DNA from 3 places in the Bradyrhizobium sp. USDA3516 genome. Region 2 is predicted to be linked to each of the others. Evidence: predicted binding sites of a transcription regulator. Region 2 holds the regulator's gene; each other region holds the start of a gene.
The links. The regulator LexA, encoded in region 2, represses DNA repair genes until DNA is damaged. The targets are predictions, from matches to a motif close to TGTTCNNNNTGTGTTCNG.
Positions count from the first base shown of each region.

Region 1: a site for LexA is predicted at 3,569-3,586, ahead of AC24YW_RS21295 (single-stranded DNA-binding protein). Genes of this name have one in related genera too.
Region 3: a site for LexA is predicted at 4,646-4,663, ahead of ruvC (crossover junction endodeoxyribonuclease RuvC). Genes of this name have one in related genera too.

Region 1 covers NZ_JBYGYN010000006.1:390,338-399,903, reverse strand. Annotated here, with positions in the region: gene gyrA (DNA gyrase subunit A) at 1-2,182, opposite strand, end outside; gene AC24YW_RS21300 (DUF2306 domain-containing protein) at 2,373-2,771, opposite strand; gene AC24YW_RS21295 (single-stranded DNA-binding protein) at 2,920-3,414, opposite strand; gene AC24YW_RS21290 (outer membrane protein) at 3,853-4,635, shown strand; gene AC24YW_RS21285 (outer membrane protein) at 4,875-5,573, shown strand; gene uvrA (excinuclease ABC subunit UvrA) at 5,852-8,833, shown strand; gene AC24YW_RS21275 (HNH endonuclease) at 8,855-9,566, shown strand, end outside.
Region 2 covers NZ_JBYGYN010000006.1:279,608-289,173, reverse strand. Annotated here, with positions in the region: gene AC24YW_RS20785 (bifunctional diguanylate cyclase/phosphodiesterase) at 1-1,156, shown strand, start outside; gene AC24YW_RS20780 (S41 family peptidase) at 1,244-2,581, opposite strand; gene AC24YW_RS20775 (alpha-hydroxy acid oxidase) at 2,883-4,016, shown strand; gene AC24YW_RS20770 (HAD family hydrolase) at 4,045-4,668, shown strand; gene AC24YW_RS20765 (hypothetical protein) at 4,826-5,029, shown strand; gene AC24YW_RS20760 (molybdopterin molybdotransferase MoeA) at 5,249-6,457, shown strand; gene lexA (transcriptional repressor LexA) at 6,633-7,334, shown strand; gene AC24YW_RS20750 (hypothetical protein) at 7,733-8,167, shown strand; gene AC24YW_RS20745 (GAF domain-containing protein) at 8,372-9,313, shown strand; gene AC24YW_RS20740 (ComEC/Rec2 family competence protein) at 9,320-9,566, opposite strand, start outside.
Region 3 covers NZ_JBYGYN010000002.1:159,799-169,364, reverse strand. Annotated here, with positions in the region: gene AC24YW_RS06705 (methyl-accepting chemotaxis protein) at 247-1,671, opposite strand; gene AC24YW_RS06700 (methyl-accepting chemotaxis protein) at 1,783-3,531, opposite strand; gene AC24YW_RS06695 (YebC/PmpR family DNA-binding transcriptional regulator) at 3,735-4,481, shown strand; gene ruvC (crossover junction endodeoxyribonuclease RuvC) at 4,694-5,221, shown strand; gene ruvA (Holliday junction branch migration protein RuvA) at 5,218-5,835, shown strand; gene AC24YW_RS06680 (hypothetical protein) at 5,832-6,293, shown strand; gene ruvB (Holliday junction branch migration DNA helicase RuvB) at 6,290-7,342, shown strand; gene AC24YW_RS06670 (metallophosphoesterase) at 7,472-8,389, shown strand; gene ybgC (tol-pal system-associated acyl-CoA thioesterase) at 8,460-8,909, shown strand; gene AC24YW_RS06660 (nuclear transport factor 2 family protein) at 8,989-9,456, shown strand.

The DNA of each region.
Region 1 (9,566 bases), 110 kb from region 2:
CGCGCACGCCCATCGAGGTGCGCCCGGTGAACACGCGCACGTCGGTGACGGGGAAGCGGATGCACTGGCCGCCGGCCGCGGTCAGCAGTACGTCGTCGCGCTCGGTGCAGATCTGCACGTCGACGATCGCCTCGTTGTCGTCGAGCTTCATGGCGATGATGCCGGAGCGGCGGACGTCGACGAAGTCGGACAGCTTGTTGCGGCGGACGTTGCCGCCCGTGGTCGCGAACATCACGTCGAGCTGGCCCCAGGTCGATTCATCTTCGGGCAGCGGCATGATGGTGGTGATGCGCTCGCCCTGCTCCAGCGGCAGGATGTTGATCAGCGCCTTGCCGCGCGCGTTCGGCGCCGCCATCGGCAGCCGCCAGACCTTTTCCTTGTAGACTTGGCCGCGCGAGGAGAAGAACAGCACCGGCGTATGGGTCGAGGCGACAAAGAGCCGGCTGACGAAGTCCTCGTCGCGGGTCTGCATGCCCGAGCGGCCCTTGCCGCCGCGGCGCTGGGCGCGATAGGCCGACAGCGGCACGCGCTTGACGTAGCCGGCATGCGAGACCGTGACCACCATGTCCTCGCGCTGGATCAGGTCCTCGTCCTCGACCTCGCCCTCCTGCTCCATGATCACGGTGCGGCGCGGCGTGGCAAACTCCGCCTTCACCTCGGCAAGCTCGGTCTTGATGATGTCGAGGATGCGGGCGCGCGAGCGCAGGATCTCGAGATACTCGCCGATCTCGCCGGCGAGTTTCGACAGCTCGCCGCCGATCTCGTCGCGGCCGAGCGCGGTGAGGCGTGCCAGACGCAGCTCGAGGATGGCCCTGGCCTGGTCCAGGGACAGGCGGATCGTGCCGTCCTCGTTGATGCGGTGGCGCGGGTCGTCGATCAGCGTGATGATGTCCTCGACGTCGCGCGCCGGCCAGTCGCGCGTCATCAGGGTATCGCGCGCGGCGGCGGGTGTCGGTGAGGTCCGGATCACCTTGATGATCTCGTCGATATTGGCAACGGCGATGGCGAGGCCGACCTGCTCATGCGCCCGTTCGCGCGCCTTGCGCAGCTTGTACTTGGTCCGGCGCGTGACGACCTGTTCGCGGAAGCCGACGAAGATCGTCAGCATGTCCTTCAGGTTCATCGTCTGCGGACGGCCGCTATCCAGCGCGACGGCGTTGACGCCGAAAGAAGTCTGCAGCGGCGTGAATTTGTAGAGCTGGTTCAGCACGACGTCGGGCACGGCGTCGCGCTTGAGCTCGACGACGACGCGATACCCGTCACGATCGGACTCGTCCCGCAGATCCGAGATGCCCTCGATCTTCTTTTCCTTGTAGAGCTCGGCGATGCGCTCGACCATCGTCGCCTTGTTCACCTGATACGGGATCTCGGTGATGACGATCGCCTCGCGCTCCTTGCGGATGGTCTCGAACGTGACCTTGCCGCGCATCACGATGGAGCCGCGGCCGAGATGATAGGCGCTGCGGATGCCCTGGCGTCCGAGGATGATGCCGCCGGTCGGGAAATCCGGGCCCGGGATGATGTTGTTGAGTTCGTCGATCGTCAGCGACGGGTTGTCGATCAGCGCGATGCATCCGTCGATGACCTCGCCGAGATTGTGCGGCGGGATGTTGGTCGCCATGCCGACGGCAATGCCGCCGGCACCGTTGACCAGCAGGTTCGGGAACCGCGCCGGCAGGACCACCGGCTCCTTCTCCGAACCGTCGTAATTGTCCTGGAAGTCGACGGTGTCGCCGTCGATGTCCTCGAGCAGCTTCAGCGCGATCTTGGTCAGGCGGGATTCGGTGTAGCGCATGGCCGCCGCCGGATCGCCGTCGACCGAGCCGAAATTGCCCTGCCCGTCCACCAGCAGCGCGCGCATCGAGAAGTCCTGAGCCATGCGCACCAGCGCGTCATAAATCGCCTGGTCGCCATGCGGGTGATATTTACCCATGACGTCACCGACGATACCGGCGGACTTCTTGTGCTTCTTGTCGGGCGTGAAGCCCTGCTCGTTCATCGAGAACAGGATGCGGCGATGCACCGGCTTGAGGCCGTCGCGCGCATCGGGCAGCGCGCGCGATACGATCACGCTCATGGCGTAATCGAGGTAGGACTTCTTCATCTCGTCGAGGATGGAGACGGGGCGAATGTCCGAGGGTTGCGCCGGCTGGTCGCCGGGCTTGTTGTCGTCGTCAGCCAAGGGGGAATCCGGTGAGTTTTTGTCTGGGAATCATATAGCGCATCGCACCCCTGATAACCACCCTTGGCGGGCCTCAGGAAGCGCTTTTTCCGTTCGTTTTTTCATGGACTTACCGCCACGACTGGAAGTTATTTCCGGACCGCTTTTGGGGGTCGGCGCTCCTGCGCCGGAGAGTGAATTTCGCCCCTGCTCAAGGTCCGAAAACCGCCGCGTGCATGAGCCGGCCGGGCATGAAGGTGAACAGCCCGGCAATGACGAGTGCGCCGAAGAAGATCGAGGCCATCGTGATCTTGTGGCGGCGAACATTGTGAGCTCTTGCAGCCATCACCCCAAGCACGAGCATCGCCAAAGAGAAGATCGAGAGCAGATGGATCGGGCTCCATGGACCGACCAGACGGATCTCGTGGATCCAAAACGAGCTGAGCGCCACGACGAGCATCAGCGCCACCCAGACCCAGCCCAGAGTCCGATGCGGAAGGGTGCCTTTGGGGGCGATGAACTGAACAATCCCGAGGACGAATGCAGCCATTGCGGCGAAGGCATGCAGCGGGATCGCCGGCGCAGCAGCAAGAAGCGGTCCAAGACTCATGCAGCAGCCCCCGATCGGCAGCGGCTCGCCGTCTGACGCACAACATGAGGCAAGCTCAGAAAATCAAGCTTTGCCCGTTGATTGACGAGAAATCCAAGCGCGGCACGCGAGCACACCGCTGCAAAGGACGAGCGCCCGCTGGTTGGCCTCAGAACGGGATATCGTCATCCATGTCGCTGTTGCGGCCGCCGCCGGCGGCAACGGGACGGCGCGGTGCGCTGCTGACGGGGCCGGAGGAGCCGAAATCGCCGCCCGGCTCGTCGCCGAAGCTGCCGCCTCCGCCGCCACCTCCGCGACCATCCAGCATCGTCAGCGTCGAGTTGAAGCCCTGCAGCACGACCTCGGTCGAGTATTTCTCGACGCCGCTCTGGTCGGTGTACTTGCGGGTCTGGAGCGCGCCTTCGACGTAAACCTTTGCGCCCTTCTTCAGATATTGTTCGACGATCTTGCACAGCGGCTCGGAGAAGATCACCACGCGATGCCACTCGGTCTTCTCTTTGCGCTCGCCGGTGTTCTTGTCGCGCCAGGTCTCCGAGGTCGCGATGCTCAAATTCGCGATCGGCCGCCCGTCCTGGGTGCGGCGGATTTCGGGATCCTTGCCGAGATTTCCAACCAGAATGACCTTGTTGACGCTTCCCGCCATCGCCGCTCTCCACTCCGAATGCCACTGAATTTCAAAAGGGCGAATCCGCTGCCCGCGTTCCTCCGCGCCCGCTAGGGCGACCCTATACGCTTGCGCGCACCGATCAGCCTGCCACTGCCAGGGTTATCCCCACATATAGCATCGCCTTCCATTTTGTTCCAGATTTGTTCCTCGCCGCAATGGGGCAACGATTCTGGCCCATTGCCAAAATAATGAGCGCACTCCAATGGAACTTTTTTGGGTTCCCGTGAACGAGGAAAACCGATTAAAATTCAGTAAGTTGTTCCATTTCATTTGGGCGGCAAGTGTGGCATTCCGGAGACGGACTCTGCCCTTTCCTTAGGCTACCTTTGCCTCGGAATTGATTCATACGAGCGTCGCATCTGGTCAGCCGCTTCGGGGACTTCATGAAGCGGACGAAACTTTGGGGAGACTGCAATGAATAAGATTCTGTTTGGTGCAATCAGTGCAATGGCTTTGGGGCTATCGGCTCCGGCAGGCGCGGCGGACATGGCCGCGCGTCCCTACACCAAGGCTCCGGCTCCGGCCGTCGCGGCGGTTTACGACTGGAGCGGCTTCTACATCGGCATCAACGGCGGCGGCGGCACCAGCCGCAAGTGCTGGGACTTCGTCACGCCAGCCACGGGCGTTCTGGTGGCTGAAGGCTGTCACAATGCGACCGGCGGCACGGTCGGTGGCCAGATCGGCTATCGCTGGCAGTCGGCCAATTGGGTGTTCGGCCTCGAGGGCCAGGGCAACTGGGCTGACTTCTCGGGTGACAACGTCAGCACCCTCTTCCCTGGAACCCCTTTGGTCACTGGTAGTCGTAACCGCTCCCACATCGATGCTTTTGGCCTGATCACGGGCCAGGTGGGCTACGCCTGGAACAACGTGCTGCTCTATGTGAAGGGCGGCGGCGCCGTGGTCGGAGACAAGTACGACGTCTATGCCGCGGCCGGCACGCCGGGCGCCGGCGCGCTGCTGGCGTCGGCTCGGGAGACCCGCTGGGGCGGCAGCGTTGGCGCCGGCCTGGAATTCGGATTTGCTCCGAACTGGACGCTCGGCGTCGAGTACAACCATATCTTCCTCGGCGACCGCACGATCACCTTCACGACGCCTGCGGGCGGTTTCTTCGGGAGCGATCGCATCCGCCAAGACGTCGACATGGGTCTGGTGCGCTTGAACTATCGCTTCGGCGGCCCGCTGGTCGCGAGGTACTGATATCCCTCTGATCTTGCGAGCGAATGGAGGGCCGGCCCCAGCGCCGGCCCTTCTTTTTTTGCGCCCCGATTCCCGGACGCAAATAAGCCAGTTACCATCACCTTTTCGGCTGTTGTGGCTTTTCGGAGACACAACTTGCGGCTTTGCTGGTGTAGAGACACGTCAGTTGGGCCGTCGAGTCCGATACCCTTCCGTGACGGAAGGCAACAACAGAAACTGGGACTGGGATTAAGTTGAAAATGAAAAAGGTTTTGTTGGCTTCGGCCTGTTTGTTCGCTCTTGCGGCCCCCGCTTCGGCTGCTGATCTCGCGGCTCGCCCGTACACCAAGGCTCCCCCGCCTGTCGCCGCGGTGTACAACTGGACCGGCTTCTACCTCGGTATCGTCGGCGGCGGCGCCTGGGAAAACAGCTCTGGCGACCCGCGCATGCAGGGCGGATTCGTCGGCGGCACCGCCGGCTACAACTGGCAGGCCTCCAACGTCGTGTTCGGTATCGAAGCTGACGGCGCTTGGGCTGACGTGAACGCCTCGGCGACCGTCCCAGGTCTCTTCGGCGGCGCCGTCCTTCCCGTGACCACCACCTCGCGCATCGACGCGCTGGGCACCGTGCGTGGCCGCATCGGCTGGCTCGCTTCCCCGAGCGTCCTGCTGTACGCCACGGGTGGTTACGCCTGGATCGACAACAAGATCACCGTCAGCTCCCCGATCGCAAGCATCTCCGACAGCAAGTGGCATTCGGGATGGACCGTTGGTGCGGGTGTCGAGGCCTTCTTCGCTCCGCAGTGGTCGGTCAAGGGCGAGTACCTCTATCGCAGCCTCGGCGGCGAGACCTACTTCTCCGGCATCGGCCTTCCGGTCAACACCGGCACCCTCGACCTCCACACCGTGCAGGTCGGCGTGAACTATCACTTCGGCGGCCCGGTCGTCGCGAAGTACTGAGCTTCGTCTCTGACGCACCCCGCGTTACGAAAGGCCGGCCTCGTGCCGGCCTTTTTGGTTTGGCTTGCGCGTTCCCGGAGCGGTTCCGAACGCTCCTGCTGCCAGATCCCGCCAGCACGCCAACAATCCGTTGACGATTCGCAAGTCCCACTGGAAATCCGCCGCCGTTCTTCCTACGTTCGCTGCCATACCCATCGGCGCCGATCCCGGTTCCGGGCGATGCGTGCCTTGACGTTGGCGCGATCGCGCACCTTTGGGCTTCCTTGAGGGCAACTCGGATGGATGAAGTGATCAAGGCGAAGCGCCAACAACAGAACGCGGGCTCGAGCCTGCGCGCAATTACGATCCGCGGCGCGCGCGAGCACAACCTCAAGAACATCGACGTCGAGATTCCCCGCGACAAGCTGGTGGTGTTCACTGGCCTCTCCGGCTCCGGCAAATCCTCGCTCGCCTTCGACACCATCTATGCCGAGGGCCAGCGCCGCTACGTCGAATCGCTATCGGCCTATGCGCGCCAGTTCCTGGAGATGATGCAGAAGCCCGACGTCGACCAGATCGACGGCCTCTCGCCGGCAATCTCGATCGAGCAGAAAACGACGTCGAAGAACCCGCGCTCCACGGTCGGCACCGTCACCGAGATCTACGACTACATGCGCCTCTTGTGGGCTCGCGTCGGCGTGCCCTATTCGCCGGCCACGGGCCTGCCGATCGAGAGCCAGACCGTCTCGCAGATGGTCGACCGCGTGCTGGCGCTGCCCGAGGGCACCCGCCTCTATCTGCTCGCCCCCGTCGTGCGCGGCCGCAAGGGCGAGTACAGGAAGGAGCTCGCCGAATGGCTCAAGAAGGGCTTTCAGCGCGTCAAGATCGACGGCACCTTCCATGAGCTGGCGGAAGCGCCCAGCCTCGACAAAAAATTTCCGCACGACATCGACGTGGTCGTCGACCGCATCGTGGTGCGTGCCGACATCGGCCAGCGCCTCGCCGAGAGCTTCGAGACCGCGCTGAAGCTCGCCGAAGGCCTCGCCGTCGTCGAGTTCGCCGATGCGCCCGCGGCTTCTGCGCCTGCGGAGGAAAAGAAGAAAACGGCAAAAATCCACGACAAGAGCGGGCCCGAGCGCATCCTGTTCTCGGAAAAGTTCGCCTGCCCGGTCTCCGGCTTCACCATCCCCGAGATCGAGCCGCGCCTGTTCTCTTTCAACAATCCCTACGGCGCCTGCCCCGCCTGCGGCGGCCTCGGTGTCGAGCAGCATGTCGACGAGGACCTCGTCATCCCCGAGAAGGACCTGACGCTGCGCAAGGGCGCGATCGCGCCCTGGGCCAAGTCGTCATCGCCCTATTACGTGCAGACGCTGACCGCGCTCGGCAAGCACTACAAGTTCACGCTCGACACCAAGTGGAAGGACTTGCCGAAGAAGACGCAGAACGCGATCCTCTACGGCTCGGGCGAGGACGAGATCAAGTTCTCCTACGAGGACGGGGTGCGCTCCTACGACACCAAGAAGCCGTTCGAAGGCGTCATCACCAACATCAACCGCCGCTATCGCGAGACCGAGAGCGAATGGGCGCGCGAAGAGCTGGCGAAGTATTTCCACGACGTCCCCTGCGAGGGCTGCAAGGGCTTTCGACTCAAGCCCGAGGCGCTCTCCGTCAAGGTCGGCGGCAAGCACATCGGCGAAATCTCGGAGCTGTCCGTGAAGGGCGCCGGCGCATGGTTCGAGACCGTGCCGGAGGCGCTGAACGCCCAGCAGAACGAGATTGCGGGTCGTATCCTGAAAGAGATCCGCGAGCGCCTCACCTTCCTGCTCGACGTCGGCCTCAACTATCTGACGCTGTCCCGCTCCTCCGGCACGCTGTCCGGCGGCGAGAGCCAGCGCATTCGCCTCGCCTCGCAAATCGGCTCGGGGCTGACGGGCGTGCTCTACGTGCTGGACGAGCCTTCGATCGGCCTGCACCAGCGCGACAACGCCCGCCTGCTCGACACCCTCAAGAGACTTCGCGACCTCGGCAACACCGTGGTCGTGGTCGAGCATGACGAGGATGCCATCCGCCTCGCCGACTACGTGCTCGACATCGGCCCCGGCGCCGGCATGCATGGCGGCAACATCGTCGCCGAAGGCACGCCCGCCGAGATCATGCGCAACCCGAAATCGCTGACCGGCAAGTACCTGACCGGCGAGCTCGAGGTCGAGGTGCCGGAACGGCGCCCGCCGAACCATCGCCGCACCATCAAGGTGGTGAACGCGCGCGGCAATAACCTCAAGAACGTCACGGCGGAGATTCCGCTCGGCCTGTTCACCTGCGTCACCGGCGTCTCCGGCGGCGGCAAGTCGACGCTCTTGATCGACACGCTCTACCGCGCCATCGCGCGCAAGCTCAACAATGCCAGCGAGGGCGCCGCCCCGCACGACCGCATCGAGGGTCTCGAGCACATCGACAAGATCATCGACATCGACCAGTCGCCGATCGGCCGCACCCCGCGCTCGAACCCGGCGACCTATACCGGCGCCTTCACGCCGATCCGCGAATGGTTCGCCGGCCTGCCCGAAGCCAAGGCGCGCGGCTACGAGCCCGGCCGCTTCTCCTTCAACGTCAAGGGCGGCCGCTGCGAGGCCTGCCAGGGCGACGGCGTCATCAAGATCGAGATGCACTTTTTGCCGGACGTCTACGTCACCTGCGACGTCTGCAAGGGCAAGCGCTACAACCGCGAGACGCTGGAGGTGCTGTTCAAGGGCAAGAGCATCGCCGACGTGCTCGACATGACCGTCGAGGAAGCCGCCGAGTTCTTCAAGGCGGTGCCGCGCGTGCGCGAGACCTTCCAGACCCTGCACCGCGTCGGCCTCGATTACATCCATGTCGGCCAACAAGCGACGACGCTCTCGGGCGGCGAAGCCCAGCGCGTCAAGCTCGCCAAGGAATTGTCAAAACGCGCCACCGGCCGCACGCTCTACATCCTGGACGAGCCCACCACCGGCCTGCACTTCCACGACGTCAAGAAGCTGCTGGAGGTGCTGCACGAGCTGGTCGCGCAAGGCAACACGGTCGTCGTCATCGAGCACAATCTCGAAGTCATCAAGACCGCCGACTGGGTCATCGACCTCGGCCCCGAAGGCGGCGACGGCGGCGGCGAGATCGTCGCCTGGGGCCCGCCGGAGGACATCGCCAAGGCGCCGCGGAGCTATACGGGGAAATTCCTGGCTCCGGTGCTGGAGAAGGCGCGGAAGCCGAAGCGGAGGCGCGCGGCGAGCGAGGCGGCGGAGTAGAATCTCTATTGCAGGGCTTTCATGAACGACGGAGCGGCTAAACAGGTCGATCTCGACGAGCGTCTTGCGTCAATGCAAGAGCCGTCTTCCAATTCAGATTGCCTGTATCATGCGATTACGCTGACAGCTGACGACAACTTGAACGTAGTCTTTGGCACTCAGACTGAATGGGTGGGGTGGACAGACGATCGCCGACATGAGATTCGAAGAAGCCGTCTTGTCTACGCAACTTTTGCCGACATCTGGAAAACTTTAGAGCTGCCGTATTGCTACGTTCACACAGTTGACGACTTGACTATCTTCCTGGTGGCGGGCGGAAACGCGCTTGTGGAGCACAAGCTTGCAGAGCGGATATTTCCGAATCAGTTGCGTCCTCATCCAACAATTGCCCACGGCCCTTTCGGGTTTCAAGGGCCCGAAATGTTCGATGCTACCGCGTTCCGACGCGCGCCTACACCAAAGCTACGAATGCGAATATTCGACCGAGATGGACGGAGATGCAGAATCTGCGGACGTCGTCCGGACGACAATACGGATGTAGTCTTGCATGTTCATCATATACGCCCGTGGGAAAAGGGCGGGGTCACGGATCCAAAGAACCTGATAACTCTATGTCACACCTGCCATGCTGGTTTAGATCCTCATCACGATCCTCGTTTGTTTTCGTATATCTCTGAAAAGGCAAGCGATCAAAACAGCTATGACCAACTAGAATTTTTCCGCTCTGTAGCGA
Region 2 (9,566 bases):
ATCGATCGCGACGAACCTCCGCCGCTGTGCGGGCCCGGCGGACTTCGTGGCGCGCCTCGGCGGCGACGAATTCGCCATCGTGCAGGGCGCGGTGACGTCGTTGGATCAGGTCAACGAGCTCGTCGCGCGGGTCTTCGAAACCATCCGCACGCCGGTCGACTGCATGGGCCATCATCTCACCAGCGACGCCAGCATCGGTATCGCGCTCGCGCCGGAGCACGGCACGGCGCTCGACCAGATCCTGAAGAACGCGGACATGGCGATGTACGCGGCCAAGTCCGCCGGGCGCCGCACCTACCGCTTCTTCGAGCCTGACATGGACGCCAAGGTCCGCGAACGCCGCCAGCTCGAGGGCGACCTGCGCCACGCCATCGCGCAAGGACATCGCGAAGGCGGCCTCGAGGTCTACTACCAGCCCTGCCTCGGCCTGAAGGACGACCGCATCACCGGCTGCGAGGCGCTGGTGCGCTGGCGCCATCCCGAGCGCGGCTGGGTCTCGCCGGCCGATTTCATCCCGATCGCCGAAGACACCGGCCTGATCAACGAGATCGGCGAATGGGTGCTGGCGACGGCGTGCCGGGACGCGGCAAGCTGGCCCGACGACATCCGCCTCGCCGTCAACGTCTCGCCGGTGCAGTTCAAGAGCGGCACGCTGGCGCTGAAGATCATGGCGGCGCTCGCCGCGTCGAACCTGCCGGCGAGCCGGCTCGAGCTCGAGATCACCGAGGCGGTCCTGATCCGCGACGACGATGACGCGCTCGCGATCCTGCACCAGCTCCGCGCCATCGGCGTGCGCATTGCGCTCGACGATTTCGGCACCGGCTACTCGTCGCTGAGCTATCTGCACCGCTTCCCGTTCGACAAGATCAAGATCGACCGCTGCTTCGTCGAGGACATCGCCCGCCCCGACGGCTCCGCCAGCATCGTTCAGGCCGTCGTCAACCTGGCCGCGGCCCGCCGCATGACCACGACGGCCGAGGGCGTCGAGACCGAGGAGCAGCAGCGCCTGCTCCGCACGCTCGGCTGCTCCGAGATGCAGGGCTATCTGTTCAGCGCCGCCAAGCCCGCCGACAAGATGCTGGAGCTGTTCGCGCTGCACCGCAGCCGGCTCGCCCGGCGCGAAGGCAGCGAGAGCCGCCGCCGCGAGGTCGGTTAGGTCGGATCCCCGAAACGGCGCCGCAAACGAAACCGCCCGGAAGCGGTCATCCGCTTCCGGGCGATCCAGTATCCGGCGTCGTGAGGTCTAATTCGGCACTGCAGCCTTCGTCGCAGACTTGGCGGCGACCTCGTTCGCAGGCGCGCCGCGGAGAAAATCGAACGCCGCATGCAGGGCCTTGTCGTCCTTCGCTTCCGGCGGGACGTAGGATTGCGATCCGGTCTGCTCGCCGCCCTCGCCGGCCGACAGATGTCCGCGCATTTGGGATTCCGCCATTGTGTCCATCCGGCCCTTCAGCTCGGGCGGCACGTCCTGGAGGATCTCGATGTCGGGCGCGATGCCCTGGGCCTGGATCGAGCGGCCCGACGGCGTGTAGTAGCGCGCCGTGGTCAGCGCCAGCGCGCCGTTGCTCGAGCCGAGCGGAATGATGGTCTGCACCGAGCCCTTGCCGAACGATCGCGTGCCGATCAACGTCGCGCGCTTATGGTCGTGCAGCGCACCGGCAACGATCTCCGAGGCCGAGGCCGAACCGCCGTTGATCAGCACCACGATCGGCTTGCCCTTGGTGAGGTCGCCGCCATGGGCAGTGAAGCGCTGGGTTTCTTCCGGACTGCGGCCGCGGGTCGAAACGACCTCGCCGCGCTGCAGGAAGGCGCTCGACACCGACACGGCCTGGTCGAGCAGGCCGCCCGGATTGTTGCGCAGATCGACCACGTAGCCGGCAAGCTTCTCCGGCGGGACCTGCCTGGAGACCGAGGCGATCGCCTTCTTCAGGCCGTCGGTGGTCTGCTCGTTGAACGAGGTGATGCGGATATAGCCGATGTCGCCGTTCTCGACGTGGAAGCGCACCGGGCGCACATGGATGATCTCGCGCGTGATCGTAACGTCGAGCGGCGCATCCGCGCCCTTGCGGATGATGGTGAGCTTGGTCTTGGTGTCGACCGGGCCCTTCATCTTGTTCACTGCCTGCTCGAGCGTCATGCCCTGCACGGCCTCGCCGTCGATCTTGCCGATGAGGTCGCCGGACATGATGCCGGCCTTCGAAGCCGGCGTGTCGTCGATCGGCGAGACGACCTTGACGAGGCCATCCTCCATCGTGACCTCGATGCCGAGCCCGCCGAACTCGCCGGAGGTGGTCTCCTGCATCTCGGTCCAGGACTTGGCGTTCATATAGCGCGAATGCGGGTCGAGCGAAGTCACCATGCCGGTGATCGCGCCCTCGATCAGCTTGGCATTGTCCGGCTTCTCGACATAGCTGGCCTTGACCCGCTCGAATACGGCGCCGAACAGATTGAGCTGGGCATAGGCATCATCCGCGCTCACTGCCGCCCGCGCCGCCCATACGCCGCCCTGCGGGCTGGCGATCAAAAGGGTCAGGCACGCTCCCGTGAGCGCGCCCAGGGGGAACAGCAGGGTTTTCCGCATGAAGGTGCCCTTTTGCTTGGCGTTTCTCTTGAGGCCGGCAGACGCCATGCAAATGGCGATCCAGCCCACCTCTCACAATACCATTCCGGTTTCTTCAAGGCCGGGATGCCACGCCGGCGGATACATCGAAGAAATCCCTTCGCCTTGGCCTAAACTTTTGGCAACGTTCCGAAACTGTTTCGAAGCAACACGACACTGGTCGGGCCCCGACGCCTCGCAGCTATGCGATTTTAGGATGGTTTTGGAGGGCCGGACGCGATAGGCGATGGCGACAAGACTTCAAATTCTCGGGAGGACAACAATGAATGAAGCGCCCCGCATCCGGCAGGAACGGAACGTCGAGCTCGGCGCCAGCGACGAGCCGTTCCAGAACCTGCACGAGTTCATCCGGAAGGCGCGCGTCAACCTCAACCAGAATGCCTGGGACTACATCGTCGGCGCCGCCGAGACCGAGACCACGATGCGGCGCAACCGCATGGCGCTCGACGAGATCGCCTTCCGCCCACGCGTGCTGCGCGACGTGCGCAGGGTCGATGGCAGCGTCGAGCAGTTCGGCCGCAAGCTGCGCCTGCCGGTGGTGCTGGCTCCCGTCGGCGCACTCGAGATCTTCGATCCGGATGGCGCGGCGAGCGTCGCGCGCGCTGCAGGCAGGTTCGGCGCGGCGCACATGCTGAGCTCGGTGTCCGAGCCCGGCCTCGAGGCGACCGCCGAGGCTGCCCCCGATGCCTTGCGTCTCTATCAGCTCTATGTCCGCGGCGACGATACCTTCGTCGCCGACGTCGTCAGCCGGGCCGAGAAGAACGCTTACGCCGCCTTCTGCCTGACCGTCGACACCGCCCATTACAGCCGTCGTGAACGTGACATCGCCAAGCGCTACGTTCGCGAGAGCCGCCTGCGCGCCACTGGCGGCGATTTCCAGAAGGGCCTGGAGTGGCGGACCGTGAAGATGATCAAGGACAGCTTCAAAATTCCGCTGATCCTCAAGGGCATCGCCACCGCCGAGGATGCGCAGATCGCGCTCGATCACGGCGTCGAGTGGATCTACGTCTCCAACCATGGCGGACGCCAGCTCGACCACGGCCGCGGCGCCATGCACGTGCTGCCGGAGATCGTCGACGCCGTGAAGGGCCGCGCCAAGATCATGGTCGACGGCGGCTTTTGCCGCGGCACCGACATCGTCAAGGCGATCGCGGCGGGCGCCGACCTCGTCGGCATCGGCCGGCTGCAATGCTGGGCGCTGGCGGCAGCCGGCGAAGCCGGCGTCGCGCGGATGCTGGAGTTGCTCGAAGACGAGGTGCTGCGCTGCCTCGGCCTTCTGGGCGCCACCTCATTCGCCGAGATCGACAAATCCTGCCTACATCCGGCGACCGCCACCAACGCGCCCAGCGTGTTCAGCGCGTTCCCGCTGTTCGATCACGAGCCCTATCGTTACTGACGCGCCACACTGACGTGAAAAGGACGCAATGACATCGCTCTCTCCCGGCAGCGCGGATGCGCTGCTGTTCGACCTCGGGCGCGTGGTGCTCGACATCGACTTTTCCAAGGCGATCGCCTGCTGGGCGGGACATGCCGGCTGCCAGCCCGAGGCCATCATCGCGCGCTATGTGCGTGACGAGGCCTACCGGTTGCACGAGATGGGCAAGATCAGCGATGCGGACTATTTCGCCTCGCTGCGGTCCTCGCTCGGGATCGGCATCTCGGATGCGCAATTCCTGGAAGGCTGGAACGCGATCTTCGCCGGCGAGATGCCTGATATCGCCGAGCTGCTGCCGCGCGCGGCGAAGCAGATGCCGCTCTACGCCTTCTCCAACACCAATCGGCCGCACGTCGACTATTTCTCAAAGGAATATGCCGATCTGCTCGGCCATTTCCGCGAGCTCTATCTGTCCTCCAGCATCGGCCTGCGCAAGCCGGATGCCGAGGCCTTCGACCATGTCGTCGCGGCGATCGGCGTGCCGGCCGAGCGCATCGTATTCTTCGATGACCTCGCCGAGAACATCGAGGGAGCACGGGCGCGCGGCTTGACCGCCGTGCATGTCACCTCGCCGCTCGATGTCGGGAACGCATTGAAGGCGCTGGGCATCTGAGCCGCGGACAGCCCGGAGCGCGATCACTCCCGGAACAAAATTTGCCGAAAATGTGGAACCCGCTCCCTTTGTGCATTTTTATACAGAGTTCCGGGAACGGAATACCACCTTTCGGACTCATGAGTCCGTTGGGGACTTCTACATTGGACTGATCGACGTGCTGGGCAAGACCTATCTCACCAAGCAGGCTTCTCTCCTGCTCGAATTCGCCAGAACCACCTCCGATTCTGACCTCTCCGCCAAGCTGATCAGCAAGGCCGCCGACCTGAAATCCCAGGCCGATCCGCTGCCCGACAAGGATCAGGGTCCCAAGCCGCCCGACGTCGCGGATTTCAGTCCCGGCGATCCGACGGAGCGTTGACCGATGCTGGCCGTGGCGCTCGTCATTGTCGTCCTGGCCATGGCGATCCTAGTTCCGGTCTATCTCGCCTTTCTCATCATGCCGCGGCGGAGTTGAGCTGACCTCCTCCACCCCGCGATCACGCAGGATAGATCATCCCCCGTGCTGCTTTGCCTCACGGCTGCACTCGGCTAGAACTCTCGCCGCCCATTGACTGATGTGCTCAGCAGGAGTTCGCCCGTGGCCCTGATGCCGGTTTCTGACGCGCTCGCCGCGGTGCTGGCCGGCGCAGAGCCGCTGGCTGAAGAGAAGGTTTCGCTCGACGAGGCCTATCATCGTGTGCTCGCCGGCGACATCGCGGCGCGGCGGACGCAGCCACCGGAGGCGATGTCGGCGATGGACGGCTATGCCGTGCGCGCGGCCGACGCGACGATCGATTCCAGGCTGACCGTCGTCGGCGAGGTGGCGGCGGGTCGGCCGTTCGCGGGACGCGTCGGCCCCGGCGAAGCCGTGCGGATCTTCACCGGCGGCGTCGTTCCCGACGGCGCCGATGCCGTCGTGATCCAGGAGGACACGGCTGCCGACGGCAAGCATGTCACGATCAAGGAAGCCGCCATTTTCGGCCGGCACATCCGCGCTGCAGGCATCGACTTCCGTGAAGGCGACGTGCTGCTGCGCAAGGGAATCCGTCTCACCGAGCGCGATCTCGCCCTCGCCGCCGGAATGAACCATCCACATCTCGCCGTCGTCCGCCGCCCGAGGGTCGCGATCCTCGCCACCGGCGACGAGCTCGTGATGCCGGGCACCGCGCCTGGTCCCGGCCAGATCGTCTATTCCAACGGCTATGCCCTGCACGCGCTCGCCCGCAGCGAGGGCGCCGAGACCATCGACCTCGGAATTGCCGCCGATACGCTGGAGGCGACCTCCGCCGGCATCCGCCGCGCGCGCGAGGGCGGCGCCGACATCCTGATCACGACCGGCGGCGCCTCGGTCGGTGACCACGATCTGGTCCAGCAGGCGCTCAAGGGCGAAGGCATCGCGATGGCGTTCTGGAAGATCGCGATCCGGCCCGGCAAGCCGATGATGCACGGGAGGCTCGGCCCGATGCGCGTGATCGGCCTGCCCGGCAATCCCGTGTCGTCATATGTCTGCGCCTTCCTGTTCATGGTGCCCTTGATTCGCGCTCTCGCGGGCCGTTCAGCGATTCATCATCAGCGCGAGCGCGCCGTGCTGGGCCGCGATGTCGCCGCCAACGACCAGCGCGAGGACTATCTGCGTGCGCGGCTGGAGGTGCGCGACGACGGCACGCGCGTCGCCCTTCCCGTCAGCCATCAGGACTCCTCCCTGCTTGCGAATCTCGCTGCGGCACAGGTACTTCTCGTGCGGGCTCCGTTCGCCCCCAAGGCCGAGGCCGGCACGCCTTGCGAGGTGCTGCGGCTCCCGGCCTGAGCTGCGAGCCACACGCATTCCGCGAGCTTGGCCGCGTTCACCGTAAATTAAGCAGTTGCGGAACACATATCGAACATATAGTGTCCGTTCATGATTTGTTTCGAGGATGTAGCGGCCTAGTGCCGACTTCATCGTGTCGGAATCGAACGACATCAACCGGGGGACTTTGGTCGAGATGTTGACGCGCAAACAATACGAGCTTCTGCGGTTCATCAGCGAGCGTCTGAAGGAAAGCGGCGTGCCGCCGTCCTTCGACGAGATGAAGGATGCGCTCGACCTGCGCTCGAAATCAGGCATCCATCGCCTGATCACTGCGCTCGAGGAGCGCGGCTTCATTCGCCGCCTGCCCAACCGTGCCCGTGCCATCGAGGTGATCAAGCTGCCCGAGCTCCAGGCCGCCGCCGGCAATCGCCGCGGCTTCACCCCGAGCGTCATCGAGGGCAATCTCGGCAAGGTGCGCGCGAGCTCCAGCCCGCCCGCGGACGAGGGCGAGCGTCCGGTCGCGGTGCCCGTGATGGGCCGCATCGCCGCCGGCACGCCGATCGAGGCGCTGCAGACCCGCAGCCACACCATCAGCGTACCGCCGGACATGCTCGGCTCGGGCGAGCACTACGCGCTCGAAGTGCGCGGCGATTCGATGGTCGAGGCCGGCATCCTCGACGGCGACATGGCGCTGATCCAGCGCAACGAGACTGCCAATACCGGCGACATCGTGGTGGCATTGATCGACGACGAGGAGGCCACGCTCAAGCGCTTCCGCCGCCGCGGCGCCTCGATCGCGCTCGAGCCCGCCAATGCCGCCTACGAGGTCCGCATTCTTCCGCCGAACCGCGTGAAGATACAGGGCAAGCTGATCGGGCTTTACCGGAAGTACTGATACGGGAAGTCTCAAGCGCCTCGCGCGCTTCGATCGGCATCGTCGATCCAGCATCGGAGCGGATGCTTGTTCGCTCCGGCCGGACGGTTTCTCTGGTTCTGCGCCGACTGTCCGGCCCTCTTCCCGCGCGACATCCGCCGCGCGACATCCGCCCATGCAGGCCCGCAGCCATTTCTGCTTCGCCGGCAGAGTCGTGCCGGCCGTGCCGATAGCTCCGGCCGAATGCAAGGACGCGAGGTTTGTTCCTATTGAATCCGGGAAAGATAATGTGATCGCGCGCTGCGGACGCGAGCCGCAGATTTGCCCATAACCGAGCAGAGCGTTGCAGGCTTCCACTCTGATAGAGGCCTGCGCCTCGAAAGAGACGCGGGTCGCTATTCCAGCATGAGGAGCACCCGATGTGTGACTACAGCCTGCATGCCGTCGCGACGCGCCCCGCCGAGGTCGGCGAGACGATCGTCACGACAACCTTCCGCGGCACCTCGACGCGCGGTTTCGCTTCCGAAGCCGATCTCTCCGTCGCGGTCTGTCTGCTGCCGGGGACGGAGCTCGCTTTCGCCGACAACGTCCGCTACGACAACCGCTGGATCTGGACGCGCACCGTGAACTCCCGCGTCGGCAAGTTCGGCAAGATCGACCCGCACATTCCCGATCGCCATCATGACGCGATCGAATTCCCCGACGGCAAGTACGTGCTGGTGACGCAGCTCGTCGAAGGCCAGCGCGCGACCGTGCTGCAATTGCCGGTGACGCAGCCAGCCCCCGAGCGCGAGCACAAGCCGCAGATCATCGCCGACACGCGGCCCACGATCACGCGCCTGCCGATCGGCTGACGCCCATCGGCCGAAAGGCCGAGCCCGGGATTGAAATTGCCGTCGCCGGCCGAGGCCGGCGAGCCCGGTGGGTTTGTGTTTCAGGACATTCGATCGGTAAGCCCGTCGCCGCACGAAGTTTGGGCCGTCCTGCCTGAATTTTGAACGTCCGCTCCGCAGCCAAATGACCGATGCTGTCGTGGTTCGAGGCGGCGGACACGCTCGATGAAGACCTTTATTCGCGTCGTTGAACTCTGGATACCCGACCGGACGCGCATGCGGCTGGAATTCGGCGGCGGCCTCTACGGTGAAGGGCTGTCCGCGTTCAAGGCCGTCAGCGAAGAGCTGCACTTCGGATACGACGAGGGACTTCCAGGCAAGGCCTGGGCCTGTGGTCACCCCGTCATCCTCACGAAATTCGCCAACTCCTATTTCAAGCGGACCGATCAGGCCGCTGCGGCCGGCCTCACCTGCGGCGTGGCGGTGCCGGTGTTCGCGGGCGAATTCCTGCAAGCCGTGCTGGTGCTGTTCTGCGGCGACGACGAGGCGCATGTCGGCGCGATCGAGCTCTGGCACAACGATCCTGATCTCTCGCACGAGATGGGGCTCGTCGATGGCTATTACGGCACGGCGGACATGTTCGAATTCAACTCCCGCCACACCAGATTTCCGCGCGGCTTCGGCCTGCCCGGACGCACCTGGAAGGCGGGCCTGCCGCTGATCATCAAGGACCTGCACGACGCCAAGAGCTTCCTGCGCTGGGAGGACGCCGCCAAGGTCGGGATCAATCTCGGCGTCGGCGTGCCCTACCGAACCGGCACCGACCAGACCTGGGTTCTGACATTCCTCTCCGCGCAGGCAACGCCGATTGCGCGACGCTTCGAGATCTGGGTCCCGAACGAGGCCCGTTCGGCGCTGGTCTTTCGCGCCGGCGATTGCAGCGCGCAGACCGACCTCGCCGCACGCTATGCGGCGCAGTCCATCGCCAAGGGGGAAGGCAGCATCGGCGGCGCCTGGGCCGTCGGCATGCCCGCGCTCAACGACGATCTCACCAGTGACGGCTCGATCGCCGGCTCCGAAGCCCGCGCAGCCGGGCTGAGCCGAATGGTGGCCCTGCCGGTCATCGGCAACGGAAGGCTTGACGCGGTGCTGGCCTGGTATTTGTGATCCGCGTCAATCGTCGGCCTGCAAGTCGGCCTCCGATGGCGTTGCGTCCCGGTTGCGGGGTACGGCCGCCTTCGGCACGAGGCTGCCGTCGAAATCCCCCTCGCCGGCGCCGGCCGGCAGCCAGGGACGGCTTGCTCCCCTCGCCCTCACCACCTGCACCGAAAACCCCTCTCCGCTGCGCGTCAGAGCCAGTGCGCCCTGACTGGCAAGACGGGCCCGATCGACCACCATCGCCGCGCAATCGGACGGCGCC
Region 3 (9,566 bases), on a different contig from region 2:
CAAAAAACCAGCTTGCTGTGTTCGGGTTCGAATGCGCGGTGGCACTTCTACGGCAACGTCGGCGGCCGCGGCAGGGCGAACCGCATGCCTCACATTTTCGGAATATTAGCATTCTACCCCTGTTTTGCCCGACGGGTCAACGCGCGCCACGGCCTGCCGGCGCAAGCCATTGATTCCGCACACCCCGGCTACTGTGCATGGGGTTGTTTTCGAGTTTTTGTTTTGGGGGGTGCCGGAGCGCCGCCGTCAGCCTTGCCGGAATCCCATCCGGAAGGCGCCCCAGTGCCTGCCGCGGATCATGATCGGCGAGGACAGGTCCTTCATCAGCACGAACTGCCCGCCGCCCATGTCGCGGCGGTAGGTCTGCAGCAGGAAGGGTTTTGTGTTGACCGCGACCTTCTTCACCGCGCGGTCGGTGAACAGGCGGCGGTTGCGGCAATGGGCGTTGTTCCAGACCGGGTCCTTGCCCTGCGGCAGGCGGTAGTTCGGATTGTGGGTCGGCAGGTAGCCGCCCCTCGCCCAGGCGACGCAGAACACGATGCGCGGATCGGACGTCTGGATCGGGTCCTGGATCGCGGGCAGCACGCGGTCGGTGAACTCGACGTAGTTGGTCAGGTACTGCTTCGGATCGGTGCCTGATATCTCGCGGTAGGTCTCGTCCATGAGCTGGTCGAGCGTGATCTCGCCGCGGTCGATCGCGGCCTCGAACTCGGTCGAGATCCGCTTCGCGGTGTCGACGACGATACGGATCAGCGGCGCGTCCGATGTCTCGACGCCGCTGTCGGCGATCAGCGCGATCAGGCCTTCGGAGGTGTCGAGCAGCTTCGCCACCCGCTCGTCGGCGCTTTTGAGGTTGCGCGAGGAGAGGTCGACGCCCCTGGCGAGCTCGCTCAGCTCGCTGATCACGGTGTCGCAATGCCCGAGGTTGGAGGTCGCCGCGCGCGCGACGCCGTCGATCTCCGCTTCGACGGAGGCGAAGCCCTGCTGGACCCGCGAGATGATGCCGGAGATCGCTTGCGCGCCTTCGCCGGCGGTCTTGGCGCGCTGCGAGGCGTCGCTGCTCTCGCCGATCAGGCCCTCGATCTGGCCGTCGAGATCGCGCACGGTGTCGGAGATCTCATGCGTGGCCTGGCGCGTGGCCTCCGCGAGGTTCTTGACCTCGCTTGCGACCACCGCGAAGCCGCGGCCGGCATTGCCGGCGCGCGCCGCCTCGATGGTGGCGTTGAGCGCGAGCAGATTGGTCTGCTTGGCGATCGCCTCGATCGAGCCGGAGACCTTCGCCACCTGCGCCAGCGCCGCGCCGACGGCGCTAAGGCGCGCCTCGATCCGCTCCACTGCGGCGACCAGCGCGGAGATGTGGCTGACCGCGGTGTCGACGGCGCCGCGCGACTGCGCGATCTCGCCGACCGCCGCCGACGTCGTGGTTTGCACCGCCTGCGAGGCGTTGGCGATGTCGTGGTTGGCCGAGACCATGGTCTCGGCCGTCTTCTGCAGACGGTGAAACCGTTCCGACTGGCTCGCGACGCGGTTGGCGACGTCCTGGACGTTGCCGGCGATATCGGCGAGCTCGACGCCGAGACCGCCGATGCGGTCGGCGAGCTGGTCGATCAGGCGTTCGGCCAGCGTCCGGTTGGAGGCGGTGTCCAACACGGCAAGTTGTGCAAAGGACATGTACGGGGCTCTCTCCAGTCGGAGCCGTTGATCGGCTCCTTGGCGGCATTCCGATTCCAGGTCCGACCTTAGAGGATGATTCGCGCCCGGCGTCTTGCCCAGGAGTGCACGCTACAGCTTGTAGGCCGTGCGGAAGCCGCCCCAGTGCCGGCCCTGCACGCGGATCGGCACGTCGATCTCGCGCATCATCACCGTGTTCCCGTTGCCCATGTCGCGCGCATAGCTCTGGACCAGGTACGATCGCAGGTTGCGTGCGGCAGCGAGCCCCGCCGGATCGTTGAAGATGCGCCGGTTGCGGCTGTTGGCCGTGTTCCAGGCGACGTCGCCCGGCCGCTGCGGATGCGAATAGATCTTGTTGTGCACCGGCAAGAAGCCGTTGCGGTCGACCATGGCGCAGAACGCCATCCGCGATTCCCGCGCCAGAAAGGCTTCCTGGAACGGCGGCAGGGCGCGATCGGCCCAGTCGAGATATTTGGTGCGGTATTGCTGCGGATTGGTGCCGGCGATTTCCACGTAGTCGGTGTCGAAGAGGTCGTCGAGCTTGACCTCGCCGCGCGCAACCGCCTGCTCGAATATCTGCGTCAGCGCATTGCCCGCCTCCATGGCGCGGGTGACGAACTCGGTGTTCTCCTCATGGATCGACCAGAGCTTGTCCTCGATCTTCTCGCTGAGTGCGGCGGTGGCGCCGACGAATTGCGCGCGGGCGCCGGCCTTGGATTGCTCGACCACGCGCAGGCGGCAGGCGCCGATGTCCTCCAAGCTGCCTTCGATCGTCGCTTGCGGTGCGAGCCGGCTGGCATCCGCGCCGCCGATCAGCACGCCCTCCATCGCGATTTCATAGATCGGCATCACGCCGCGCGCGGTCTCGAATTTGAGGTGGCAGGGCAGCCGCTCGGTCTTGCGGCGGTCGTCGTGCTCGCTCTGGCGCAGCAGCACCGCGCAGCGCGATTTCAGCTTCTGGGCGAAAGTGGTGACGGCCTTGCCGGCGCTGGCGACGCTCTCGCCATGGGACTCGGCCGCTTTGGTCGCCGCGTCGATCTCGGCCGCGCTCTCGCCGACCGAGATGATGAACTCCGAGGCGCTGGCGGCATTGCCGGAGACCTCGCTGGTCGTGGCATTCTGCTCGGCGACCGCGCCGTTGACGGTGTCGAACACCGGGCGGATCGCTTCGATCGCCTGCGAGATGCGGTGCACGGCGTCCGCCGAGCCGGCGGCGTCGCGCTGCAGCGCGTCGATCTTCTTCGTGATTTCCTCGGTCGCACTCTGGGTCTGCACCGCGAGCGCCTTGACCTCGGTGGCGACGACGGCAAAGCCTTTTCCCGCGGCGCCCGCGCGCGCGGCCTCGATGGTCGAGTTGAGCGCGAGCAGCGTGGTCTGCCGCGCGATCTGCGCGATCAGATTGACGACGTTGCCGATGGCGGCGGAGGATTCGCGCAGGCGATCGACATTGGCGCGGGCTTCCTGCGCGGCGGCGCTGGCGTCGTCGGCGAGCTTGCCGGCCTCGCGGACCTGTGCGCCGATCCCTTGCGCCGACTGGGTGAACTTGTCAGCGGCATGGGCGAAGGTGGAGGCGGTGGATTGCGCCGCATTGGTCCGGCCGGTCAGGGCGTCGGTGCGGTCGCGAATGGCGGCGAGGGTCGCCGCGGTCGCCTCGGCGCCGCCGGCCACCGAATTGGCGGCGCGCTCGAGCTGGCGGATCATGGCGCCGAGCTCGAGTTCCAGCAATTCCAGGATTTCCCGGGCCGAATCACTTTCGGCGGTCGGGGCGGGTGCGGCAGGGGCCGCCAGCTGCGCAGCCTCCGGGGCTGCCGCAGGCGCGGCCGTGTCCGGCAGACGCTTCCGAAATAGTCCGAAGGCCATCGGGTCTCTCTTGTCGGGGGACGGTCGGGCGCTATTTTCGCAGTCCGGAATGAAATCAGGGTTAACAGTGCCCGACATTGAGGCATGGGCAACTACGCTGCTACCTCCGGACCGGGGGAGCCCCTTTCATTCCGGTGGGTTGGCGGCCTATAAGGCCGCGCATCCCTCGCTCACCCTTGGCTGACGACCACAAGAGACCCCGCATGGCCGGACATTCCCAATTCAAGAACATCATGCACCGCAAGGGGCGGCAGGATGCCCAGAAGTCGAAGCTGTTCGGCAAGCTGGCGCGTGAAATCACCGTCGCCGCCAAGCTGGGCACCCCTGACCCCGCCATGAACCCGCGCCTGCGTGCCGCCGTGATCGCGGCGCGACAGGAGAACATGCCGAAGGACAATATCGAGCGCGCCATCAAGAAGGCGCTCGGCAGCGACGGCGAGAACTATGACGAGATCCGCTACGAGGGGTACGGCCCGGGCGGCGTCGCCGTCATCGTCGAGGCGTTGACCGACAACCGCAACCGCGCCGCCTCCGACATCCGCTCCTTCTTCACCAAGTCCGGCGGCAATCTCGGCGAAACCGGCTCGGTCTCCTTCATGTTCGACCGCACCGGCATCATCGAATATGACCGCAGCGTCGCCTCCGACGACGCCGTGCTGGACGCCGCCATCGAGGCCGGCGCCGACGATGTGGTCTCGGGCGAGAACGGTCACGAGATCTACGCCTCGACCGAAAGCTATCGCGATGTCGCCAAGGCGCTGGAAGCCAAGTTCGGCGAGCCGCGCAAGGCCGCGCTGATCTGGAAGCCGCAGAACACGGTTGCGGTCGACGACGAGACCGGCGAGAAGCTGCTCAAGCTGATGGACCTGCTCAACGAGCACGACGACGTGCAGCAGGTCTATGCCAATTTCGAGGTGTCGGACGCGCTAATGGCGAAGATGGGCGGGTAGGGCTCGCGTGTCCCGGACGCGGCGCAGCGCGAAGCGGTGCGACGCAGAGCCGGGACCCACAGCGCCGTGCGCGCTGGAGGCAACATGGGCCCCCGTTCAGCAGGCGCATCACTTCGTGCTGCGCCGCGCCCGGGGCACGTGACCCCCACTTCCCCTGTTACTTCCGTTCTGTTTCTGTTTCCCCCGTCGCGGCCAGCCGCTATCACTGGCGCATGACTGCGCTCCCGATTCGTGGCCCCGTTCGCATCATCGGCATCGACCCCGGCCTGCGCCGCACCGGCTGGGGCGTGATCGAGGCCGAGGGCAATCGCCTGGGCTACGTCGCCTGCGGCTCGGTGGAACCGCCCGACGATCTGCCGCTGGCGAGCCGGCTGCTCGCGATCCATGAAGGGCTCGCGGCCGTTTTGTCCGATCACCGGCCGGTGGAAGCGGCGGTCGAGCAGACCTTCGTCAACAAGGACGGCGTTGCGACGCTGAAGCTTGGCCAGGCCCGCGGCGTCGCCATGCTGGCGCCCGCAATGTTCGGCATCTTTGTCGCAGAATACGCGCCGAACCAGGTCAAGAAGACGGTGGTCGGCGCCGGTCACGCCGACAAGCAACAGATCGCGATGATGCTGAAGATCCTGCTGCCGAAAGCCGAGCCGCCGTCCGCGGACGCCGCCGACGCGCTCGCCATCGCCATCACCCACGCCCATCACCGCCAGAGTACCGCTCTCAGGCTGAAGGTGGTGGGGATATGATCGGCAAGCTCAAGGGCTTGATCGATTCCTACGGCGAGGACTTCGTCATCCTCGACGTCGGCGGCGTCGGCTACCAGGTGCACTGCTCCTCGCGCACCTTGCAGCATCTGCCCTCGCCCGGCGAAGCCGCCGTGCTGTCGATCGAGACCTATGTCCGCGAGGACCAGATCAAGCTGTTCGGCTTCCGCACCGACCAGGAGCGCGAATGGTTTCGCCTGCTCCAGACCGTGCAGGGCGTCGGCGCCAAGGTGGCGCTCGCCGTGCTCGGCACGCTCTCGCCGGCCGATCTCGCCAATGCGATTGCGCTGCGCGACAAGGCCGCGGTGGCGCGCACGCCCGGCGTCGGCCCGAAGGTTGCCGAGCGCATCGTCACCGAATTGAAGGACAAGGCGCCGGCCTTTGCCAATGTCGATCCTGCGGTCGTGCATCTCGCCGGCGCCGTCGACGACGAGCGCGCGCCGCGCCCGGTCGCGGATGCGATCTCGGCGCTGGTCAATCTCGGCTACGGCCAGCCGCAGGCCGCCGCGGCGATTGCGTCGGCGTCGCGTAGCGCCGGTGAGGGCGCCGAGACGGCACAGCTGATTCGGCTGGGCCTCAAGGAGCTCGCGAAGTGAATTCCGATCAAGCCCTCGATCGCCCGGAGGGTCCAAAGCTCCCGAACCTTCAGCATGCGGTCTATTTCTTTGGTGTCGTGTTCGCCGGGACAGTGCTAATCGGCGTTCTTGCCACGGCTGCATTCTCGGCGTCGGGGTGTCTGCTGAGCCACGTCATCCGGTGTTTCTCGATCTCGCGCGATACGGCGGGTGTTGCGCTCCTTGGTTTCAAAATGTGGTCCTTGCCGGGCCTGATCGCCGGTGTTCTTGTCGCTGCGATCATACGATTTCGCGGCCACATAACATGGTGGAACGTCTTGCTGGTCGCTCCAGCCTCGTACCTCGTTCTCGCTTTGGTATTTATCGGACAGGTCGATCAATACATATGGCCTGAACTCCTGCTACAAAGCGTCGTGTTGTTTGTTCTTGTGCAGCTGTCCCTGTTCGTGGGCAGAATGGCCTACAGAGCCCGAGCATGACCACTCCTCCCCGCATGGTCTCGCCCGAGCGCCGCAGCGATGATGTCGGCGACACCGCGCTGCGGCCGCAATCGCTGTCCGACTTCGTCGGCCAGCAGCAGGCGCGCAAGAATCTCTCGATCTTCATCGAGGCGGCGCGCAAGCGCGGCGAGGCGCTGGATCACGTGCTGTTCGTCGGTCCCCCCGGCCTCGGCAAGACCACGCTGGCGCAGATCGTGGCGAAAGAGCTCGGCGTCGGCTTCCGCGCCACCTCGGGTCCCGTCATCGCCAAGGCCGGCGATCTCGCGGCGCTGCTGACCAATCTCGAAGAGCGCGACGTGCTCTTCATTGATGAGATCCATCGCCTCAGCCCGGCGGTGGAGGAGGTGCTCTATCCGGCGATGGAGGACTTTCAGCTTGACCTCATCATCGGCGAGGGACCGGCAGCGCGCTCGGTGAAGATCGAGCTGTCGAAATTCACCCTGGTCGGCGCCACCACGCGCGCCGGCCTTCTCACCAATCCCTTGCGCGACCGCTTCGGCATTCCGGTGCGGCTGAACTTCTATACGATCGAGGAATTGGAGAGCATCGTCAGCCGCGGCGCGCGCGTGCTCAACGTCGGCATGAGCGCGGACGGCGCCAACGAGATCGCGCGCCGCGCCCGCGGCACGCCGCGCATCGCCGGCCGCCTGCTCCGCCGCGTGCGCGATTTCGCCTCCGCGGCCGACGCCGACAGGATCGACCGCAAGATCGCCGACCACGCGCTGAGCGCGCTCGAGGTCGATGCGGCCGGCCTGGACGCCATGGACCGCCGCTACCTCACGACGATCGCGCTCAACTATGGCGGCGGCCCGGTCGGCGTCGAGACCATGGCTGCGGCCTTGTCGGAGCCGCGCGATGCCATCGAGGACATCATCGAGCCCTATCTGATCCAGTGCGGCTATCTGCAGCGCACGCCGCGCGGCCGCCTGCTGACCTCGCATGCGTTCCGCCATCTCGGCCTCGCCGAACCCTCGCGCGATGCGGCGGCCCAGTTCGGCCTGTTCGGCACGGATGACAGCGACGAGTGATCTGCTGAACCGCGCCGTTTCGGCTTTTGATGAATTTCCGTTAACCTCGTGCAGACGATCTGCACGAACGCACCCCATTTCTGCTCCAATCGGATATCATCAAAGACGCGGCATCATCATTGGGCTTCCATGATCACGCGCCGTCATCTCATCCGTTCCATCGGCGGTCTGTCCGCCCTCGGCGTCTCGACCGCAGCCTACGGCGTCGGCGTGGAGCCGATGCTGCGCCTTCGCGTCACGCGCTATCATCCGATGCCGCGGCAGTGGCCGGCGGATTTTCCGCTGAAGATTGCCGCCATCGCTGACATCCATGCCTGTGATCCCTGGATGCCGCTGGAGCGCATCGAGGACATCGTCGACCGGACCAACGCGCTCAACGCCGATCTCATCGTGCTGCTCGGCGACTATGTCGCCGGCCTTCACCATGTCACGCGCTTCATTCCGTCGAGCGAATGGGCAAGGGTGCTGGGGCGCCTGAAGGCGCCGCTCGGCGTCCATGCCGTCATGGGCAATCACGATTATTGGGACGACAGGACCGTGCAGCGGGCCGGGCACGGGCCGACCATCGCACATCGGGCGCTGGAGGCGGCCGGCATTCCCGTCTACGAGAACGATGCTGTGCGCCTCACCAAGGACGGCCGCCCGTTCTGGCTTGCCGGCCTCGGCGATCAGCTTGCCTTTCTGCCGGCGCGGCGGTTCCGGAACGTGGTGCGCTTCGGTGCCGATGATCTCAACGCCACGCTGGCGAAGATCACTGACGATGCGCCGGTCATCCTGCTCGCGCACGAGCCCAACATTGCGCCGCTCGTGCCCGCGCGCGTTGCGCTGCAATTGTCCGGCCATACCCATGGCGGCCAGGTCCGCCTGCTCGGCTGGTCGCCGGCCGTCGCGCCCAGGAACGGCCTGCGGCTCGCCTATGGCCACTTCCGCCTGAAATGCGATCTCATCGTCTCTGGTGGGCTCGGCTGCAGCATCATGCCGCTCCGCTTCGGGGTGCCGCCGGAGATCGTCGAGGTGACGCTGGGGCGAGAGCCTTTGGTGGCGTAACCTATGCTTGCGCGGCCGGCCATTTTTGCGCAGAACGGGCCAGCTACCGACCAGCGAAGAGGCTCGCGACGTGACAGCTCATCTCGACGGCGAGATCCGCGACGGCCGCCACCACATGCAGGTCCGGGTCTACTACGAGGACACGGACTTTTCCGGCATCGTCTATCACGCCAATTACCTGCGCTACATGGAGCGCGGGCGCACCAATCATCTCAGGCTGATGGGTGCCGAGCAGCAGGTGCTGTTCGAGCAGACCGAGACGGAAGGCGCCGGCTTTGCCTTCGTGGTGCGTTCGATGCATCTGGACTTCCTGAAGCCCGCGCGGATGGATGACGTGCTCGACGTCGTAACCTGGCCGGTCGCGGTGAAAGGGGCGTCCATCATGCTGGCGCAGGAGGTGCGGCGCGGTGACGACGTGCTGGTGAAAGCCGAGGTCCGCGTCGCCTTCATCAGCGGCGGCCGCGCCCAGCCTATCCCGAAATCGATCCGCCAATTGATGAAGGCCGATCTGGTTTCGTGATCGTTCGATAGCGGATGGCCTATCGACTCCGCCAGTTGCGACGATACATTCGCAGCCCCGACCAACCGATGAGGCCATCATGTCGCGCCCGCCGCTTCCGCCCTTCACCCGAGAAACAGCTGCGCAAAAGGCGCGCATGGCCGAGGACGCCTGGAATTCACGCGATCCGGTGCGGGTCTCGCTCGCCTATACCGAGGACAGCCGCTGGCGCAACCGTTCGGAAGTGTTTCAGGGCCGCGAGGCCATCGTCGCCTTCCTCACCCGCAAATGGGAGAAGGAGCAGGATTACCGCCTGATCAAGGATCTCTGGGCCTTCGACGGCAACCGCATCGCGGTGCGCTTCCAGTACGAATGGCACGATGGTAGCGGCCAGTGGTATCGTTCCTACGGCAACGAGCAATGGGAATTCGACGAGCACGGCCTGATGAAACGCCGCGAGGCCTCGATCAACGACATCGCCATCGCGGAGAAGGACCGCCGGTTTCACTGGGCGGCGCCCGGGCCAAGGCCTGCCGATGTGCCGGGGCTGGGAAGCGAGCCGTTCTGAACCACTTCCTCTCCCTCTCCCCGTTCTTCCGGGGAGAGAGTTGGGGTGAGGGGCTGTCTCAGCAGTTTCAGTGATAGCTGGGCTCGCGGAGAGTCCCCCTCACCCGGATT